DNA from 3 places in the Exiguobacterium sp. RIT341 genome. Region 2 is predicted to be linked to each of the others. Evidence: riboswitches for the same ligand, from Rfam matches in the RefSeq annotation. Region 2 holds a riboswitch; each other region holds the start of a gene.
The links. Region 2 has a riboswitch for S-adenosylmethionine ahead of BW42_RS12720 (amino acid permease). Riboswitches for the same ligand answer to the same signal wherever they lie in the genome.
Positions count from the first base shown of each region.

Region 1 (7,253 bases), on a different contig from region 2:
TGACCCAACCGACTTCAAAACACGCTGCGATAATGATCCCGATCCAATACTTTGCCATAGTAATTGCCTCCTAATAGATGATTTCAAATGAAAAAGCCCGGGAGCAAGCGAGACGATTCGCTTTACTCCCGGGCTTTTATCCCTCCGTTGCATGGACAAACGTCCATGTTCCTCCCTCGGTCCAGCCGTACGGAACCCTAGAGGATACTGCCTATTTCATTCGATACGTCCACCCTAGCACGCCCTTTTTCCCGTGTCAAACAGGAATTCGTCTTCGATTTGTCTAATAGAATTAAAGTGACTTCATCTGAAAGAGGAGGATGCTGCATGCGTTATAAAATCAATGACCAACTTCGGATTCGTCGTTTTACACCGGAAGACGTAGAAGCGGTCCACGCCTATGCGTCACAACCCATCGTCAGCCAATTTCAGTCGTGGGGACCGAATTCCGAGACCGATACGAAACAATTCCTGCACGATGCACTAGAAAGTGAACTCGAGACACCAAGACGTCGTTATGTCTTTGCCGTGACATTTCCAAGTGACGTCGTCATCGGTGCCGGTGAACTCGTCATTACAGACGTGGAACATAAAATCGCCGAAATCGGATATGTCCTCTCACCCGATGAATGGGGAAATGGGTACGCGACGTCAATTGCCTCTTTCCTTCTTCAATTCGGTTTTGAAAAACTAGAATTACACCGAATCACAGCGACATGTGATCCACGGAACGTCGCTTCTGAACGTGTCTTACAAAAAGTCGGTATGACAAAGGAAGGACAGCTTCGCGAGACGGTCTATTTAGAAGACCACTGGCGCGACTCTTTGATTTACGGCATGCTCGACTGGGAATGGCAAGTCGATCATGAGGACGATGACTAAAATATGACTTCAAACGGTGTGCTTCGGCATACCGTTTTTTTATGCCCAATCTCCTATTTTTTTGATTTTTATCAATTTTTAAACAAGCGCATGCTACACTATTCCTAATGACAAATTTTAAGAATTGGAGTGAACCTCTTGATGAAAAAATGGACTGCTCATGTTGCTGGACTCGCTGCAACATTGATGTTGAGCTCGGTTCTACCCGCACCTGCTTTCGCTGAATCGCCACCTGCTCAACCGACGGCAGAAGTACAAACAGTCACAGAAACGACAGGAACGGCTTATTTGAAAGAGAATACCGCATTGCTACAAACAGCTGACTCTACCGCTGTCATCCAACAACTACCAGCAGGAATGACATTCAAGACGCTCGATACGGACGGTGACTTCACTCGTGTCAGTTGGCAAGAAGGAATTGCTTATGTCGCAACAAGTGCGTTAACGCAAACAGCGCCTGTCTTCCAAAAACAAGCAACGTTGACTTCGAAAAGTCCACTCTCATTAGTCGCTTCACCTTTTGACTCCACCGTCGTGACGACACTTCCCGCTTATCAGCGAATCGATACATACGGCACTTTTGACACGTTCACACGCCTGAAATGGAAAGAGCAATACGTCTACGTACCTACGACACAACTCGAGCAACTTCCGAAATTGGTTGGAACACAGTACGTCAAACGAGCAACTTCCCTTTTCGTTGAGCCGAAGACGACAAGTACGAAGACAGCCGTCACTCAAAATCAATCATTCGAGACATTCGGTACGGTGGGTACCTTTACGCGCGTGGCGACTGAAACAGGTTATGCCTTCGTATTGACGACTGATTTAGCAGATGCGCCGGTCGAAAATTATCCGGAAACAGGACTGCGTTATGTTAAACGAGCAACTTCCCTTTTCGTTGAGCCGAAGACGACGAGTACGAAGACAGCCATCGTTCAAAATCAAGTATTCGAAACGTTTGGTACGACGGGTACTTTTACGCGTGTGGCGACTAAAACGGGTTACGCTTTCGTATTGACGACTGATTTAGCTGATGCGCCGGTCGTGAACCATCCGGAAACAGGAGTGCGTTACGTCCAACAGCAGACGACAGTCTATGCTACTGCGACTACGAAAGGGAAAGTCCTTCAATCGATTTCTGTAAATACCTCGCTTCAGACGTACGGAATCGAGGGTTCGTTTACACGAATCAAACGAAACGACGATTACGCCTATGTGTTGACGGCACATCTTGGGACACTAAAGTACTATCCGAAGACCGCACGCCTCTATGTTCAGCGCGCTACACCCATCTATTCGGATGCCAAATCTTCAAGTCCTATCTTAAAGCAACATCAAACGAATACTTTACTGACCGTTTACGGGACGAACGGTGCCTATAGTCGAATCATCTTCCGCGGGATTCATGCTTACGTCAAGACAGCTGATCTCGGTACTGGAAAAGTCTATGCATCAACCGGGACACGATACGCGAAACGCAACCTGTCTGTTTATACGTCGGCTTCGACGAGCAGTAAAACAGTCTATACTGTTAAACGGGCTGATCAATTGACGATTTACGGAACGAGCGGTAGTTACACACGCTTGAAAAAAGGATCGATCTACGGTTACGTCAAGACGACGGATCTCGTGACAAAAAAGCCGGATCTGTATGATGTCTCTGGTCAACGTTACGTGACCGAAGACGACGTCGTCATCAGGTCGCAGGCAAAACTGTCGGGTAAAAAAATCGGTACATTAAAAAAAGGGGCCTCGATCTCGATCTACGGAAAAAGCGGTTATTATACACGTGTCAAATACAAAAATACCTTTGGTTTCGTCGATTCGAGTCGTATCGGACTGAACAAACCGATGGCAAAAGCAAAAAAAGGGACGACGTTTTATGTTCATCTAGATCAAACTCCCCTCTTCTCTGCCGACGTCGCTTACAGTCGTCCGGCCGCTTATTTGAAGAAAGGGACGAAATTAGTCGGTTTGAAATCGATTGATGATGACTTTTGGCAAGTCCGCTTAGTCAGTGGTCAAACCGGTTATGTCCTCAACCCTTATATCAGCACAAGTAAACCCGATATGAGCCTGGCACAAAAAGCGATCGACCGGGCGAAAATCTATACCGTCAAACAGACGACATCCTTTTTCGCAAGTCCGACGAGCCCAAAAGGCAGTGGACTTGTTGAACAAGGCAAACGCGTCTATCCGCGTCACCGGGTCGGAAACTTCTATGTCATCCAGTCAGGTTGGACACCTGTCTATCTTCCTGTATCCGCTGTGACGATCACGTCGGATAAACGGGTCGTCAAAAAGAACAATACGCGTGGTGAAAAGCTGATCCAAGCAGCCGTCCAGCATATCGGCACACCCTACACATGGGGTTCGCAAGATGCCGTGAACGGTGGTTTTGACTGTTCCGGTTTGATTCACTATGCGACGAACAAGGCTGGAAAATACGGTGGTCGGACGAACGTTCGTGGCTACTGGTACGGTGCGTTCTTCACGAATCGCCGGACGAGCATCTCAAGTGGTAAACGCTCAGATATCGTCTTCTTCCAGAACACCTATACAGACGGTCCATCGCATATTGGAATCATGCTTGATAACGAACACTTCATCCATGCGGGTGGTTCACAGCTGCAAATCAATTCAATCTATGAACCGCGTTGGCAGGAGCATTTCCTCGGCTTTAAATCGATGTAATAAAAAAGACGAATCCGTCGGTTTCGACGGGTTCGTCTCTTCTTATCGCAACACGTCAGAAAGTCATCTCGACGTATTTCGCCACTTGTCGGTCCATCAAGTATAATTCGATCTGTTCACGGTAGGCTTTATAGTGGTCGGATGCGATATGCGCTTCAAGCGCTTCTTCGTCCCGATACACTTCATACAACATGAATTGATGCTCATCCTCGATCGATTGGTGCAAGGAATAACGTAAGCATCCTTCTTCTTTTTGTGAAGCATGATAAACCGTTTGTAAAATCGGGAAGACTTGATCCGCAAGTCCAGCTTTGATTGTAAGTACAGCATTGACGACGATTTCTCCCATGTTACATTATCCCCTTTCGTGATTACCTGTATCTGTACCCATTTTCGCGAAAAGACACACGTTAAAGGAGCTTGAACATGCAAACTCAACTTTTTGAAGCACTCGAACAATTCGAACCGACAATGATCGCGTTACGTCGCGATTTTCATCGACACCCGGAACTCTCTTTCCAGGAAGTCCGCACACCAGAACGGATTGCCGCCTTTTACGCAGAACAGGGCATTCCTCATCAAACAGCCGTCGGAGGTCGTGGTGTCGTCGCGACGATCGAAGGCAAACAGCCTGGTCCGACGATTGCGGTCCGTGCCGATTTTGATGCTTTACCACTTCAAGAAGAGACGACGCTTGCCTTCCGGTCGATCCATCCCGGTGTCATGCATGCATGTGGACACGATGGTCATACGGCGATCGTGATGGCCCTTGCTGCTACACTCTATCCGTTACGCGATCAATTGCAAGGAACGATTCGGATCATCCACCAGCATGGAGAAGAGGTCTTTCCCGGTGGAGCAATCCAAATGATCGAAGCCGGCGTCCTCGAAGGGGTCGATGCAATTTTCGCGACACATCTCGAAAATGATTTACCGGTTGGCACGATCGGATTCCGGGAAGGACATACATTGTGTGCGATCGACGAATTCGAAATCATCGTCCATGGTCAAGGTGGGCATGCCCAGGCACCGCATAAAACAAAAGATGCTCTCGTCGCTGGAGCGCAACTCGTCTGCAACTTACAACATCTCGTTAGTCGACGGGTTGATCCGTTTGAGCCGGCTGTTCTCGCAATCGGTTCTTTCCATGCAGGAACAGCACCAAATATCGTTACGGGTGAGGCACGCATTGTCGGGGAAATCCGAACGTTCAATGAGACACTTCGGCATCAGCTCCGGCAAGAAGTCGATCTTGTCGCTAAGACGACGTGTGCCGGCATCGGTGCTTCGTATTCGATTGACTTCACGACTGGTTACCCGGCGCTCTGGAATCACCCGGATGAGACAAAACTCGTTCAGGAAGCTGCTGCTTTCTTACCGGAAGCATCCGTCCGGGCACTCACACCAATGATGGCGGCGGACGACTTCGCACATTACTTAACACACGTCCCGGGTAGTTATTTCTTTACCGGCTCTGGCTATACGGACGGTCGCGTCAACTATCCGCAGCACCATCCACAGTACGAGATCAATGAACAAGCGTTGTTGATCGGTGCGAAGACACTTGGAGCAACCGTTTTACGTGCCTTAAATTCTAAGGATTGACTTTATTTCTTTGTGAATGGTATCATCACAACAATGATAACGAATGACATCAACTTCATATACCCTTATCAAGAGTGGACCGAGAGATCTGGATCGATGACGTCCCAGCAACCTGCGCATAGCAAGGTGCTACGACCAGCAAAGCGAAAGCTTTGGTTGATAAAAAGCGGCGACTCCTTTTGCAACCAAGCGAAGGAGTCGTTTTCGTTTTCTCGCTGTCAGACATACAATGGGGATTTCCCACGGAGAGGAAGAGACAGATGGAAAAAGCAACATTTGCAGGTGGATGTTTTTGGTGCATGGTGACACCATTTGAAGAATTACCAGGAATCGAGGGAATCGTATCAGGTTACATGGGCGGACACGTCGATAACCCGACATACGAGCAAGTCAAAACAGGAACGACGGGACACCTCGAGGTCGTCCAAATCACGTTTGATCCGAGCCTGTTCCCGTACGAGCGTTTACTTGAACTCTACTGGCCCCAAACGGATCCGACGGATGCAGAAGGTCAATTCCAAGATCGCGGTACGCAGTACGCGCCAGCAATCTTCTATCATACGGATGCGCAGCATGAAGCTGCGATTACTTCTCGTGACGCTCTTGCTGCAAGCAACCGTTTCAAACAGCCAATCGTGACGCGGATCAATGCTGCTTCTGAATTTTATCCAGCGGAAGAGTACCACCAAGACTTCCATAAGAAAAATCCAGAACACTACAAAAAAGATCGTGCTGCTTCTGGTCGTGATGCCTTCATCGAACAGGAATGGAAAGATACGACGACGGTCTGATTCAAAAAAATGTATATAAAAACAGGTCAGTAAACGTTGGTTTGCTGACCTGTTTCATTGTTATGGAAAAAGTAAGTCATGAAACACGTTCTACTTGATCCTTTGCCTGTTGTTCCGGTGCCACGACTTGATACCGTTTCAAGACGAAGATGCCACACACCATGACAGCGAGACCGATGAGCTGACCAAACGATAAGTCGATTTGCGGCAAACCGAACCAACCGAACGTATCAACAGCGAGGGCAAAGCTCAACTGCGAAATCAACACGACAGAAATCGCGACGGACGGACCAAGCAATTGAATCCCGCGCATGACACAAAAGACGACACCGACACCTACGAGTCCACCGAACCAGTAGAGTGGTGACACATTTTGAATCTGTCCGATCGTTCCACCATGAAACAGGACATACGTGATGCTTGCTCCGATGAAGCCGACGAAGAAAACCAGCGTTGTCGTCGCCCATGCGCCGAATGCATCACTCATCCGAGCATTCAATACCGTCTGCAAACTGATTAGCATCCCTGCCAATACGGCACACACGATGCCTATTACCATGTTCGTTCCTCCTTACTCATAGCTGTTGCCGTTCGCCTTCTCGCGAATCCGCTCCAGATCGACAATGATGATTTTCCCGCGTCGTCGAACGAGAATCTCTTCTTCACATAATTTCGTGATGATCCGGTTGAGATGGCGATAACTCGTTCCAAGCCAGTCAGCAACGTCATGCAGGTTCGACGTCCGCATCTCCTGATAAAATAAACTGTCACTGGCTTCAGAAGCAATCGACAACAAATACCCTGCAAATCGCTCTTCAACTGTATACAATACATGGTGCGACGCTGATTTCGAGTCGGCATACCACTTCGCTGTGATCGTGCGTAATAAGAATTGCAGAAAGACGTTCGTTGTATTGTGCTCGCGTAAAATCGCATACGGTACGCTCAACACCTCGACATCGGTCACCGCCTCAACTGTATTCAACACTTCTCGTTCATTGATGAACTCGGCGTCACCAATCACTGTCAGTGGTGTTTTGAATCGTAAAATCCGTTGTTTCCCTTCTGACGAAGCAGCAGAAATCTTGACCTTGCCTGCGACGATGAAGTACATCCGGTCGATTGTCGCACCGGTCGTACAGAGGAGTTCTCCTTTTCGGAAGGTTTCTTCACGCAACCAAGCGCGCGTCTCTTCCGTTAAAATCGTATCCAGTCCATATTGTTGGATGACGGTTTCCATGTTCATTCCCTCCCTTTAGGCAAGTGAGAAAATCGCAA
Region 1 covers NZ_JFYW01000009.1:33,067-40,319, forward strand. The annotation lists gene BW42_RS11135 (multidrug efflux SMR transporter) at 1-58, opposite strand, end outside; gene BW42_RS11140 (GNAT family N-acetyltransferase) at 328-882, shown strand; gene BW42_RS11145 (SH3 domain-containing C40 family peptidase) at 1,024-3,579, shown strand; gene BW42_RS11150 (putative quinol monooxygenase) at 3,635-3,928, opposite strand; gene BW42_RS11155 (M20 family metallopeptidase) at 4,006-5,184, shown strand; SAM riboswitch class I at 5,247-5,350, shown strand; gene msrA (peptide-methionine (S)-S-oxide reductase MsrA) at 5,445-5,975, shown strand; gene BW42_RS11165 (DMT family transporter) at 6,052-6,534, opposite strand; gene BW42_RS11170 (Crp/Fnr family transcriptional regulator) at 6,547-7,215, opposite strand; gene BW42_RS11175 (DMT family transporter) at 7,231-7,253, opposite strand, start outside.
Region 1: another riboswitch for S-adenosylmethionine. It lies ahead of msrA (peptide-methionine (S)-S-oxide reductase MsrA); the one in region 2 lies ahead of BW42_RS12720 (amino acid permease).

Region 2 (7,253 bases):
GATCGAGACGCGGAGCTGGCGTGAAATCGCAAAGACGATTGGAATCAACAGAACGAGTCCGACTTCGAAGAAGAGTGCGATTCCGATGATGAACGAAGCAACGACGACCGCCCATTGGATGTTCTTTTCCCCGAATCGTGCGACAAGCGTCATCGCGATTCGCTGCGCCCCCCCGGCGTCAGCGATTAGCTTTCCAAGCATCGCACCAAGACCAAAGATCAGAGCTAGGTGACCGAGTGTTCCTCCGATACCGGCTTCGATCGTCTTGACGATCTGATCGAGCGGCATACCGAGTAATAGTGCAACGCCAAAGGAAACGATGATGAGTGAAACGAACGTATTTAATTTTAACCCCATGATGAGAACGAGCAATGCGACGATCCCAATTCCTACGATGACTAAAGGCATGATGACTTCCCCCAAAAGATTAAGTTAGTTTTCCTCTTGAATCAAGCTCCGTTGATACATAGCAATTCGTTTGTGGTCTTCGGATAATGTCCGCGCTAGACTAATGAAAATCGGTAAAAGCTGACGATATTCATGCATCGCTTCTTCATTTGGTACATGGCGATGTGTTTCCCCAATCATCTTGGATACGACTTCGAACGAATCGATTTCCCCTGTCGCATACAGTCCGAGAATACAAGCGCCAAGACATGAACTTTCGAAACTTTCCGGAATGACGACTTCCGACTCAAAGATGTCCGCCATCATTTGGCGCCAGACTTCAGACCGGGCAAATCCACCGGTTGCCTGAATCCGCGTCACAGGACCATCCATGCATTCGACGAGTGCGAGGAAGACGGTATACAGATTGTAGATGACGCCTTCTAGTGCTGCCCGGATCATGTGCTCTTTTTTGTGTGAGAGCGTCAAACCGAAGAATGAACCGCTGACGTCCGGATTCCATAGCGGTGCTCGTTCACCGGACAAGTAAGGATGGAACAACAGACCGTCGGACCCCGGGCGGACGCGTTCGGCAATCTTCGTCAGGACAGCATACGGATCGATGCCGAGGCGTTTTGCTGTCTCGACTTCTGCTGAAGCAAGTTCGTCACGAATCCACCGTAAGACCATTCCTCCGTTATTGACGGGGCCGCCGATGACCCAGTGGTCCTCGGTCAGTGCGTAACAGAACGTTCGTCCTTTTTCATCCGTCTGTGGACGATCAATGATCGTTCGGATGGCACCGCTCGTTCCGATCGTGATCGCGATTTCCCCTTTGCGAATCGCGTTGACACCTAAATTGGAGAGGACACCATCACTGGCACCAACTAAGAACGGCGTATCGACGGATAGTCCCATTTGTCGTGCGTAATCAGTATTAAGTCCGGTACATGACGTCGTTGTCGGTACGGGTTCCGATAAATAGCTTGCATCGATACCTGCGACATGCAGTGCGCCCGTATCCCAACCTAATTCATGAATATTAAAGAGACCAGTTGCTGAAGCGAGAGAGTGGTCGATGACATATGTTCCGAACAGTCTTTGGAACACGAACTCCTTGATCCCGACATACTTTTTCGTTTGAGCGTGGAGCTCCGGACGATCTTCGACGAGCCAACTGATTTTGCTAAGCGGTGACATCGGATGAATCGGTGTCCCGGTCCGGTGATAGATCGAGAGACCATATTGTTCCTTAATCTTGTTCGACCATGCTTCACTCCGACTGTCCGCCCATGTGATGCAGGCAGTCAACGGTTGATGTTGTGCGTCCATCGCAATCAAACTGTGCATGGCACTACTGAACGCGACGAACTTCGGTGGCATGCTCGGATGACGTTTTGTGATCAATCGGATGGATTCGAGTACGGCATCAAAAATTTCTTCCGGATCCTGTTCCGCCGTCGAACGGTTCGGTGTGTGGAGTGGGTAACCGACGTTCGTTTGTCCGATGACCTCTCCTTTTGTCGTAAATAAGACTGCTTTCGTACTCGTCGTTCCGATATCGACGCCTAACATGTATTCAGTCATGTGAATCGACTCCTTTCGACATCATTTGTTGCGTTTTCCAGAGATCTTCGACTTCCTGAACATCATCAAAGTTCTGATGTAAGGAAGCAACCATCCGTTCACGATCTCCTGTCTCGATCGCTTCGATATACAAGGCATGGTTCGCGAGGATGCGTTCAAAGTCTTCGATGTCTTCCTCGAATCGTACCCGCATTGATAGGAGGATGAAACTTTCCATGACTGGTTTGAGATTTTGCCAAATCATGCTGACATACCCATGATCGATCGAGCGGATGATCGTTTCATGAAACAGTACGTCTTGGAAAGAGAATTCATCAGCATCCTTATATTTGATGGCAACCTTCATCATTTCGAGAATTTTGCTGAGTTCACGGACGAGTTCTGCCCGTTCGACCTTAACAAGTCGCTCGAAGACGAACGTTTCGATGAGTAACCGGACATCATAGATTTCTTGAATGTCGCGCTCGGATAAACCGACGACGACCGCTCCCATTCGTTCGAGACGAATCAACTGTTCGGCTGCAAGCACCTTTAACGCGTCACGGACAGGTGAGCGACTGACTGAAAAATCAGAGGCTATTTTGTTTTCGGATAAGATGGTACCGCTTTCAATTTTTCCTGAAATGATCCGCATTCGTAGTTCGTGCGCGACACGATCTCCGGCAGAAGCTTTTGACAACCACTTCAAGGGGTATAACAGTTCTGACATAAAATCACCTGATTTCTAGAGTGAGTATACTTGTATACAAGTTAGTATATACGTTTTTCTCTAAAATGCAAACGCTTCACTTAAATCTTAGAGATTCAACTGGCAATCAGGAAATCGGTTCCAAATATGTTAGGGTGAAGGAGTAATCAATAACCAGAACGGGTAAGGAGGAGATAGTACATATGAACATTTTAGTTGTAGGTGCAGGAGCAGTCGGAGGTTATTTCGGGGGCCGTCTTGCTGAGCAAGGTGAACAGGTGACCTTTCTCGTCCGTCCGAAGCGATATGAACAATTACAAAAAACAGGTCTACAGATCACTAGTCCTCATGGCGATATCACGATCACGCCTCAGTTAGTGACACGAGACATGCGACCGGATCACGTATTTGATGTCGTTTTGCTTTCGACGAAAGCCTATCACTTAGATGATGTCTTAAAGGATCTTACGCCATTCGTTTCGAACGAGACGTATATCATTCCTTTATTGAATGGCATGCAACATATTCGTCGGTTAACAGAAGTCTTCGGAGAAGAGCGTGTACTGGGCGGTCTTTGCTTCATTGAATCGACGCTTGATGCAGAAGGACGCATTTTACAGACGAGTCCGTCACATCGACTGTTGTTTGGCTCACGAACCGGCAAACCAACAGCTCGTTTGCAGGAGATCGCAACACGTTTTGCGAAAGCGAAGGCACCGATGGCGTACTCGATGCATATCATGGATGACATGTGGCAAAAGTATCTTTTCATTTCGACATTTGCGGGTGTGACGACGCTATTTCGTTCAGCGATCGGTTCGATTCGGGAAGAAGCTGTCGGGCGTCAGATGATTGTAGACGTCATGAACGAAGCGAAACAGGCGATGGAAGAACAGGGCGCGGTCTTCAATGACGATACAGAAACGGTGCTATTGAAGCAGATGCATGCGATGGAAGATACGATGAAATCGTCGATGTTGCGCGATATGGAAAAAGGTCAGCCAGTCGAAGTGGAACATTTTTTCAGCGCCTTGTTAAAACCTACTTCGACAGAACGGTTCAGAGCTTTAAAATTAGTCGAAGCAAACTTACGCATGTATCTTGGAACGATTAAATAGTTACATTTTTCTATTTTAGAAAAATAATGGAGTAGTACAAATGTTTCGTTTTGATGACGAAAGACCTGTTTCCCCTAGGAATCGTTGACTTCCGAAATAAAATTCATCTATTGTTAATGAGATTGAAAAAAAGTGATAATATATTTTTCCACATTTTTTCTTGCAAGGACGAATGAAGCAGACGAGAGGGGAAGTTTATCCATTATGAAACGTATTATTATTCGTGCAGGTATGACACCATTCGAACAGTTCGATGCTCCTTATTTGATGAAACATAATTCCATTGGAGGAAACGTTGGAAATCTCATTTATCAATACAGTATCTTTCGGACGTTGATGACAGAAGGTACGACGATTACACCGGACTATTACTATTACGATGAAGAACGGGCGGACGAAATCAATGCCAACTTTGATCTTTATGTCATTCCGTTAGCGGACGCATTCCGAAAAGAATTCGTACCGACGTTGCGGAAGTACACCCGCCTTATCAAGAAATTAAAAATTCCAGTCGTCGTTATTGGTGTAGGATTACGTGCACCGTTTGAACCAGACTTAGATGGTGGATTCCCGTTCGATGAAGATGTTAAAGCATTCGTCAGTGCCGTTCTCGAGCGCTCAAGCATGCTTGGTCTTCGTGGGGAAATCACGTCGAAATACTTGACGCGTCTTGGTTTTCGCGAAGGCATTGATCATCGTGTCATCGGATGTCCTTCGATGTACGCGTTTGGTCGCGACTTACATATTCGTGAAACGAACATTACGCCCGAGTCGATGATTACGGTCAACTCGTCACGTTTAGCACCACAAAATGTTCTTGATTTCATTACGCGCGGAATGGAAGAGTATCCGAATCATTACTTCATTCCCCAATGGATGAAGGAACTGAAATTGACGTATACAGGAACGCATCCGATCGCAGATTTGTCCGTGACGAACTATCCGGTGAAGATGTCGGATCCTGCTTACATGAACGATCGTGTTCGTTTCTTCTTGAACGCACAAACATGGTTCGATTTCATCGGGCAGGCAGACCTCAGTTTTGGTGCGCGCTTGCATGGAAATATCACAGCAACGCTTGCGGGTACGCCGAGTATCCTCATTCCAAAGGATGCACGAATGCGCGAACTAACGGATTATCATCAGTTGACGCATATTTGGGCGAACGACATCAAAGCGGATACACAATTATCCGACGTCGTAGCCAATGCTGATTTCCAAAGTCCAGTACGTGTTCAAGCACGTAACTTCGACAACTTCGTTGATTTCTTGAACGTGAATGATCTTGAACACATTTATCAAGAGACGAACTATCCTGAGAATGTACCGTTTGACCGTCAAATGGCGCAAGCGGAACTACTTCCACCGGTTCAACCGATTTCTGGCGTGAGTCTCGAAGAAGCAGTAGCTCGTTTCGAACGCTTCTTCCCGGAACAAGAGAAGAAGATCGCGGATGCGCAAAAACAGGCAAAAGCGCAATTGGCCGAAAAAGATAAGAAAATCAAAGCATTGCAGAAACAGACAACGACGACTCAAAAAGATCAGGAAATTGCGGCGCTCAAAGCACAACTGGCTGCTCAAACGAAGAAAATGAAGCATCAGCAAGGAACATTGAACCGGAAAGCGGTTCGGGCAGCCTTAAAGACAGCGGATTTATTTGCTAAAAAATAAAACGTTCTAACATTCCGGATCATTACGATACGGAATGTTTTTTAATAGGAGTATTCTGAATTGCGTTGACAATTCGGAAAAGACTTGATAGGGTTAGGAACAATTACATACTTATCCAGAGAGGTGGAGGGACTGGCCCTATGAAACCTCAGCAACAGGTCGAAAGATACTGTGCTAATTCCTGCGGGTGTTGCACCCGATCGATAAGATTTCCGAATTGTCGACCGACGCATCCGTGAGGATGCGTTTTTTGTTTGAAATAGGTGGAACGAGGAGGAAATGGATTCATGAAAACGAGCGGAGCTTTTCGACGCAAGATGGAATCACGTCATCTGATCATGCTGTCGTTAGGAGGCGTCATTGGAACAGGATTATTTTTAAGTACAGGTTATACGTTGGAACAAGCGGGACGTGTCGGAACGATTTTGTCGTATTTGATAGGAGCCGTCGTCGTCTACTTAGTCATGCTAAGTCTTGGCGAACTCGCTGTACACATGCCGGAAACCGGATCATTCCATAAGTACGCAACGAAGTATATCGGAACCGGTACCGGTTATACGGTGGCCTGGCTCTACTGGCTGACGTGGACGGTCGCCCTTGGTTCAGAATTCACGGCAGCAGGCATTTTAATGCAACGTTGGTTCCCGTCGATTCCAGTCTGGGTGTTCAGTGCATTATTCGCTGCGATGATCCTTGGTATCAACGTCTTGAAGGTCCGCGTATTTGCTGAAGTCGAGTTTTGGTTCTCCGCCATTAAGGTCGTAACGATCATTGCTTTCATTTTACTTGGTGCGGGAGCCATCGTTGGCTTCATCCCATTACAAGATGGTAGCCCAGCACCATTCTTTTCTTCCTTAACGGAAGGAGGATTGTTTCCAAATGGAGCATTTGCGATCTTCATGACGATGCTTGCTGTGAACTTTGCTTACTCAGGAACGGAATTGATCGGCGTCGCAGCGGGTGAAGCGGTCGATCCGAAGCGGACGATTCCGCTTGCGATCCGAACAACGATTTTGCGACTCGTCCTCTTTTTCGTCGGTACGATCATCGTATTAGCCGTCTTATTGCCAACGGAAGGGAAGGGCGTGCTCGAAAGTCCGTTCGTTGCGGTGTTCGAACGAATCGGAATTCCGTATGCGGCAGACGTGATGAACTTCGTCATTCTGACAGCGATCTTGTCGGCAGCGAACTCTGGGCTTTACGCTGCCTCCCGGATGCTTTGGTCGCTTGCGAACGAACGCATGATTCCGCGCTTCTTCGCCCAGGTGACGCCAAGTGGGGTTCCACTTCGAGCTGTATTGTTCAGCATGCTTGGCGGAGGACTTGCTTTGCTGTCTAGCATCTATGCAGCAGGAAGTGTCTATATTGCGCTCGTCTCGATTTCCGGCCTTGCTGTCGTCGTCGTCTGGATGAGTATCAGCGTTGCGCAGTATCGCTTCCGGAAACAATTCCTCCGCGAAGGGCATACGGTCGACGAATTGGTCTATCGTACACCACTCTTTCCATTGGTACCGATCGCCGCTTTCGTCGTCTGTTTGATTTCCCTGATTGGTATCGGATTTGATCCGACGCAACGAGTCGCCTTGTATTGCGGTATCCCATTCATCGTGATCTGTTATGTCGTTCATGCGTTCACGAATTCTTCTCAGAAACGGAGTGTTGAAGATGTCCCGAATCAAAAATCCAGTTGATCAACGATTACAGGAAGTTCCTTTCCTAATTTTAGATGGTGCGCTTGCGACTGAACTCGAACAAAAGGGATTCGACCTGAACGATGCACTCTGGTCAGCACGCCTCTTAAT
Region 2 covers NZ_JFYW01000010.1:60,886-68,138, forward strand. The annotation lists gene BW42_RS12695 (GntP family permease) at 1-408, opposite strand, end outside; gene gntK (gluconokinase) at 433-1,974, opposite strand; gene BW42_RS12705 (GntR family transcriptional regulator) at 1,967-2,683, opposite strand; gene BW42_RS12710 (ketopantoate reductase family protein) at 2,866-3,780, shown strand; gene BW42_RS12715 (polysaccharide pyruvyl transferase family protein) at 3,985-5,451, shown strand; SAM riboswitch class I at 5,560-5,661, shown strand; gene BW42_RS12720 (amino acid permease) at 5,739-7,142, shown strand; gene mmuM (homocysteine S-methyltransferase) at 7,117-7,253, shown strand, end outside.

Region 3 (7,253 bases), 160 kb from region 2:
TCGAGTACATTCAAACACTCCGTTTCACGGAAGAAGACATCACGTACTTGCAAGAGATGATCGGCTTCCCAGATGAATTCAAGGATGAACTGCGTCAATTCAAGTTCAACGGTTCGATTTCCAGTGTCAAAGAAGGTGAGATCGTCTTCCCGAACGAACCATTGATTCGGATCGAGGCACGAATTTTTGAAGCGAAACTCTTACAGACCGCGATTTTGAACATCGCGAACCATGAATCACTCATCGCGACGAAGTACGCACGCATTCGTCAATCGGCACCCCGTGCGAAGTTTCTTGAAGCCGGTGCCCGACGTGCGCAAGGCATCGATGCTGCTTACTTCGGAACGCGTGCTTCGTACCTCGCTGGTTTTGACGTCACAAGTCTTGCTTCAGCAGGACGCGATTTCGGAATCCCATGTGGCGGAACGATGGAACATGCCGACATTCAATTCCATGATGATGAACTAACAGCATTCCGGACATTTGCTTCTCACTATCCGGATCAATCGACGTTACTCGTCGATACGTATGACACACTCAAGAGTGGTCTGCCGAATGCCATTACGGTCGCAAAGGAACTCCAAGCCAAAGGACATAAACTGCGCGGAATCCGAATCGATTCTGGTGACTTATCTTATTTGTCAAAACGTGCTCGTAACATGCTTGACGAAGCCGGCTTCCCAGAAGTCGACATCGTCTTGTCAGGGGATCTCGATGAGTACGTCATCCAAGATTTGCGCATCCAAGGCGCCCAAGCGAATACGTTCCTCGTCGGAACACGTGGTATTACAGCTTACGAGCAACCCGCTCTCGGAATGGTCTATAAACTGGTCGCACGTGAAGTAGACGGCGAACTCACGCCTGTCATCAAAGTGTCCTCGTCAAAAGCCAAGACGACGACACCACACATCAAGGAAGTCTATCGCATCATCGATCCGGTGACGGATAAGTTTAAAGGGGATTACGTGACGTTGATGGATGAGGATCCATCGACACTTGAAGCCGTCGATCTCATCGACGTCCGGGACCCATCGTTCCGTAACCGTGTGGAGCAGTTCAAGGTCGAACGCTTGCTTGAACCGATCTTCAAAGATGGAGAGCTAATCTATACAGTTCCAACGATCGAAGAGATCCGTCACTTCCATGAAACGCAGATTGGTCGTCTTTGGGAGGAGTACAAACGTCTCCGTTTGCCAGAGATTTATGCCGTCACATTCAGTGACCGTCTCTGGAAACTCAAACTCGACATGATTCGGGAGACACGACTCGCGAGTGGTTTAAAATAAGACGCACAAACAAGCGCCGTTCTTCCTCCCTCAGGATGAACGGCGCTTTTCTCATGTTAATCCTGCTTCGTTTCCGACAGGTGTCATTTCTGTTGGCGCTTGTTCCATCTTCTTACGAAAGTACCACGCGAAACCAAGCGCACCTCCGATGAAGACGATATACGTTATGCGTTGACCGAATTCTGCTAAGGAATCCGCGTAAAAAATACTGATTAAATGATCACTTCCACTAATGAGTAGCAAACAGGCAATCAGGAGCGCAATGCGATATGCAAGCGTCGGGCGGTCTGTCGGTTCAGCATGCCAATACATGATGATATGGTGGGCAAGTAAGACAATACCCAGGATTCCTAATATTCCAATGAGTACTTGCGGCATAATGAACGATCCTCCTGTTAGTAATATCTAGTCTTATTTAAACATAGTTCATACGAATTTCGTCAGGAAAAGTTTCCCGTCCCACATTCCTCACGGTATACTGTAGAAAAATCGTAAGCGATCAAGGGAGGGCATTTTTTCATGAAAACCTTTAAATTATGCACATTGCGCATTTTAATGGACGAGTCAGGACGGGATACGACGATTCCCGTCGCCATTCAAGACGGACTAACGGTCAGTACCGAACAAACGGCACAATGGGTCGCAGAAATCGTCGTTCCTTCGAGCGATCAGCCGATCGTCGATGAATTGTTCACAAAACATTTACGTGCTTTGATTGAAATCACGATCTCACGACCCGATAATGACCCTGCCGCGATGATCGTCACGCCTCTTGAACGGACTGCCTTAAGCGAACACGTCTCCTATGTCTTCACTGGTAAGATGGTCATGATGAAGAATGATTTATCCGAATCGATCTTACGTGAAGTCGTCGAGGATGGATTCGCTGGTGAGGAACTCGTCCAAGAATACAAGGATCGTCGTTCAAAACGCGGTGCACATATCACGAGTATCGCTAAAGAAACATTTAAACAGTATCTAGCAGAACATCCAGAAACACCGATTTCTTAAGGTTTTTCGACTTCGTCCGTGATGTGATCCGCTACATTGATTCGATCAATCGTATAGTGGTCCGTATATTGGATATAATTCGCACATGCATTTTTCAAAGGTGTCCGGTAACTGAATGTCTCATCAATCGACGATAAGGCTGCTTTGATCGTATGCGAGTGACAGACGATTAAGATTCGTTTCCCCTCATACGTTCGTGTCACTTCCTGTAATGCTTCGAATACGCGATCCTGAATCGCTTGTTCCGTTTCAAGACCCGGAACACGTTTCGTATCGTTCGCTTGAACAGCTTCATAAATCGACGCAACCGGTTCACCGGAAGCAGCACCAAATTCACGCTCGACGAGTCGGTCATCGGTCGCTGTGATCGTCAATCCGACAGCACGTCCGATGATTTCTGCTGTCTCAACAGCGCGAGACAACGGGCTTGCTAGCAAGACATCCCACTTTTCATTGGCTAGATAAGCGGCGCTGAGTTCCGCTTGTCTTTTTCCTGTTGCATTCAACGGGATGTCTTCTCTTCCTTGGATTCGTTCATTTAAGTTCCAATCCGTTTGACCATGTCGCACTAAACAAATTTCAGTCATGCCTCTGTCTCCTTCATTCAAGAAATATGACTGATTGTATCATGTTTTTCATCGGGAAGTTGTCGCGGTGGCAATAACAACACCTGACAAGTGAAGCGTTCAATTCGTTCGAGCAGTCGTTCAATTTTCAATGGATTTTCTGTCTGTGCAAAACTAGCAAGTGAGTGGGTACCGTTCGGAAAAGAAAACAAACGGACATCAGCTCCGACATCGGCTCCTTTTTCAACGAAGTGAAGAGCTTGGGAAAACGGAACGATTGGATCTTTTTTGCCATGCAGGAGCATGATCGGTGGGGCGTCTGACGAGAGATGCGTCACAGGTGAAACGTGGGTCATGAGCTTGCGCCATTCTTCCCGTCCACCTTTATAAAACTTAATGTGAGCGATCCAGGTCTGAATGAAAGTAAACAATAAAAAATTCGTCGGTGGATATAAGGCAATGACACCACTGATCAATGGCATGTGTCGTTCATCGCGCTCACCAACGAAAGCAGATGGGGCAAGTGCCGTCGTCAGCATGAGTGCAGCTCCGGCTGAGTCTCCCCATACTATCATCCGTCCTCTTAAAATGCGAAGATCTTCTGCTTCTTTGTTCAAAAAGCATAAGGCATCCCGTACATCTTCGAGATTATCCGGAAAATAACTCCCTTCTTCAAACAGACGATAATCGATACTACAAACAGCAACCCCAAGTTCAAGCAGGCGATCAACGATCGGGCTAAAACAGAACAGATCCTCGCGCTCTCCACGAACGAATGCGCCACCGTGCGCGTAGATCGCGACCGGAAACGGTCCTTCCCCCGGCGGATAATAGAGATCGAGTTGTAAGGTACGGTCTCCCACTTGTTTGTAAGTGATTGTCCGCGGTGCGAGTTGTTTTTCTGTGATTGGCAAGGCGGGTTCAGTCCACCGAAGTAATGCACCGTAATTGTTCCAGATACTTGCTCCCGCAGCTGCTGTCGTTAGTAGTGCAGCTCCCCCCATTAGCCATGCAGTTTCACGTTTCACTTGATCACCTCCAAAAGACGTATCAATTCCTTCATTTTATTATCCTTTTACCCCGTTTTAAAAGAAGTCGAACGTCTCGGTATTCGTACTTGACGCTTCTCAAACGTTCCGCTATAGTGAAAAAGTCCAAATCGGAATAATTACGTTTTAATAACGGAGGTAACATATAATGAAAAAAATCATTCCTGCTTTAACGGTCGCATTCGCGAGCGCAAGTATCCTCGCAGCTTGTGGATCAAACACCGATTCATCGACTTCAGATGATAAAAAGACGGAAATCTATACATCGACGTTCGCAACAGCTGCCATTGCCCGTGAAATCGGTGGTAATCAAGTCAACGTCAAGATGATCGTCCCACCTGGAGCAGATCCGCACTCCTATGAACCGACGTCAAAGCAACTCACTGAGATTGCCAAAGGTGACCTTTTCCTTTTGACGGGTACGACACTTGAACCCTATTCAAAAAAAATCCAAGAGAGTCTAAAAGGCACGGACGTCCGGTTCGTCGAGACGAGTAAGGATGTCACTTTGCTGGAATCGGATGCTACGCTTCACGCACATGAAGAAGAGGGACATACAGAAGAAGAGCATGCGCACGAAGATGCAGGGCACGATGATCACGCAACTGATGAACATGCGCACGAAGAGGAAGAACACGATCATGGAAAATACGATCCACACGTCTGGCTTGATCCTGTCAACGCCAAAGCAATGGCACGTTCTATCACAGTCGCCTTATCAAAAGAAGTACCAAAAGACAAAGCAACATTCGAAAAAAACTTGAAAGCGTTCGATCAGCAAGCTGACGCACTCGATAAAGAGTTCAAGCAAGCCGTCGCTGACGGATCAAAAAAAGAACTTCTCGTCACACATGCAGCTTACGGTTACCTCGCCGAACGATATGGTTTCACGCAGCTTCCAATCGCCGGAATTTCCCCTTCCGATGAACCCTCACAAAAACAACTGGCTGCTTTAGTGAAAGAAGCGCGGATGCATGATTTGAAACACGTCGCGTTCGAAGAAACGGTTTCACCAAAGGTTGCGCGTGTCATCCAAAAAGAAATCGGAGCTAAATCCGTGACGATCCATAACCTCGAGTCGGTGACGAAATCGCAGCAAAACAGCTCGTATTTTAAGTTGATGGAAGAAAACGTCCAGACGTTAGAACAGGCACTTCAGTAAAGTACAGTTGACACGCGTTACTCAATGCGGTACGGTAAGAAACGTGTTTTACAACAATTGAATGACTTCTTTTTATCGCGAGAAACGGAGGGACTGGCCCAATGATGTTTCGGCAGCGGACGATTTGATTCGTACTGTGCCAAATCCAGCAAGCGAAAGCTTGAGAGATAAGAAGAGCGTCTTTATTTCATAAAGACCTCCTTCTTTCTTGCGAAGGGGTCTTTTTTTGTATCTTTGAGAAACGAGGTGTCAACAATGAATGAAATGATCACGCCTAACAAATGGGCACTGCTTCCCCTCGTCGTATTTCTGGTCCTCTTCATCGGAGCCGGTATCTTCTATGACGACTTTTACAAATTCCCGATTCTGATCGCTGCTTTGATCGCGCTGATCTTTGCTGCAATCACGACGAAAGGATCGATTAATCAAACGGTTGAACGAATCGCAACCGGTGCCGGAAATCCCGATATCATGATTATGGTCTTCATCTTCTTATTAGCCGGTACGTTCTCTGGAACGGCAGAAGCAATCGGCGCCATTGATGCGACCGTCAATGCTGCCTTAACGTTCCTACCTCCGTCACTCCTGATGAGCGGTCTGTTCGTCATCGCTGCCTTCATCTCGATGGCAATGGGAACTTCGACTGGAACGATTGCTGCACTTGCTCCAATCGCCTTTGGTATTCATGAAGCAACAGGTATCAACGTTGCGATCGCAGCAGCGTCAGTCGTTGGTGGTTCGATGTTCGGTGATAACTTGTCGTTCATCTCGGATACGACAATCGCTGCCGTTCGGACACAAAAAACGAACATGCGCGATAAATTCCGGACGAACTTCATGATCGTTCTCCCGGCTGCCGTCTTAACGGTCATCTTACTCGCGTTCGTTTCTGGTTCTGGCGATGCGGCAGCAGCTAAAGCATTCGAGTTCTACAAATTAATTCCGTATCTCGCCGTCATCGTCCTTGCACTATTTGGTGTCAATGTCATTCTTGTTCTCGTCGGTGGCACATTGCTCACTGGAATCATCGGTATGATCGACGGTAGCTTTGGCTTAAGTGGGTTCGTCCTTTCGATGTCTGAAGGAATGATGGGCATGGCAGAGATTTCAATCTTGACACTCCTCATGGGTGGTCTCGTCAGTTTGATCACGTTCAATGGCGGAATCGCCTACTTGAAAGAGACGTTGACGCGCAAGATTTCACAGCGTCGCGGTGCTGAATTCAGTATGGCAGCACTCGTCAGTGCGACGAACCTCGCAACGGCGAACAATACGATCTCGATTCTCGTCGCTGGACCACTCGCGGCTGAAATCGCTGATACGTATGAAATCGACCGCAAGAAATCAGCGAGTATTCTTGATATCTTCTCTTGTGGTATTCAAGGCATCATTCCGTATGGGGCACAACTGCTGATCGCAGCAGAGTTGACGAAGACAGCTTCACCAGAACTGATTCCGTATCTGTTCTATCCGTTCCTGCTCTTCGTCTGTGGATCGATTGCCATCATCTTTGGTTTCCCACGTCCGAAAAAATCAGTTGCTCAACAGGAAAAAATCTCTTCTTAACCAACGACAGGTCCGATCATGGTGATCGGACCTGTTTCATTATTTTTTCTGCTTCGCTTGTCGTTCTAAAATCAAATACGCGATTGCTGGAAGTGGAAACTGAAGGAGTCCCGCACCTCCCCATACCCACGGGTTACGTCCTGATTTTCGTGCACTGAAAAATAAGCTAACTGCTTGCGTGACCAACAAGGCACTAATACTAAGCCAAGCTCCCTTTGATAGCTTTTTATTCTTTTGAGCCATCCTTTCTCCCCCCTCTTTCTGACATACGGTCAGATGTGATGAATTCTCTTTTATTTTAACCCATTCTATTCCTCCATGAGCATGGAAACGGACGGTTTCGTTCGTTCGTGCTAAACTAAACGAGCAAATCTAAACTACGTTTTATGAGGAGGAGTAACACATGCAATACGCAAAACTTTCAAACGGTATTACGATTCCCCAAATCGGATTCGGTGTCTGGCAAGTAGACGAAGAAACAGAAGCACCCGCTGCTGTTGCTGAAGCACTACGTGTCGGCTATCGTCATATCGATACAGCTGCTGTCTATAAAAACGAGCGCGGTGTCGCAAAAGGAATCAAAGAAAGCGGCGTGAAACGTAAGGATCTCTTC
Region 3 covers NZ_JFYW01000010.1:224,920-232,172, reverse strand. The annotation lists gene BW42_RS13530 (nicotinate phosphoribosyltransferase) at 1-1,286, shown strand, start outside; gene BW42_RS13525 (hypothetical protein) at 1,338-1,664, opposite strand; gene BW42_RS13520 (YwpF family protein) at 1,806-2,297, shown strand; gene BW42_RS13515 (histidine phosphatase family protein) at 2,294-2,884, opposite strand; gene BW42_RS13510 (alpha/beta hydrolase) at 2,902-3,891, opposite strand; gene BW42_RS13505 (metal ABC transporter solute-binding protein, Zn/Mn family) at 4,061-5,074, shown strand; SAM riboswitch class I at 5,144-5,248, shown strand; gene BW42_RS13500 (Na+/H+ antiporter NhaC family protein) at 5,330-6,640, shown strand; gene BW42_RS13495 (hypothetical protein) at 6,680-6,883, opposite strand; gene BW42_RS13490 (aldo/keto reductase) at 7,044-7,253, shown strand, end outside.
Region 3: another riboswitch for S-adenosylmethionine. It lies ahead of BW42_RS13500 (Na+/H+ antiporter NhaC family protein); the one in region 2 lies ahead of BW42_RS12720 (amino acid permease).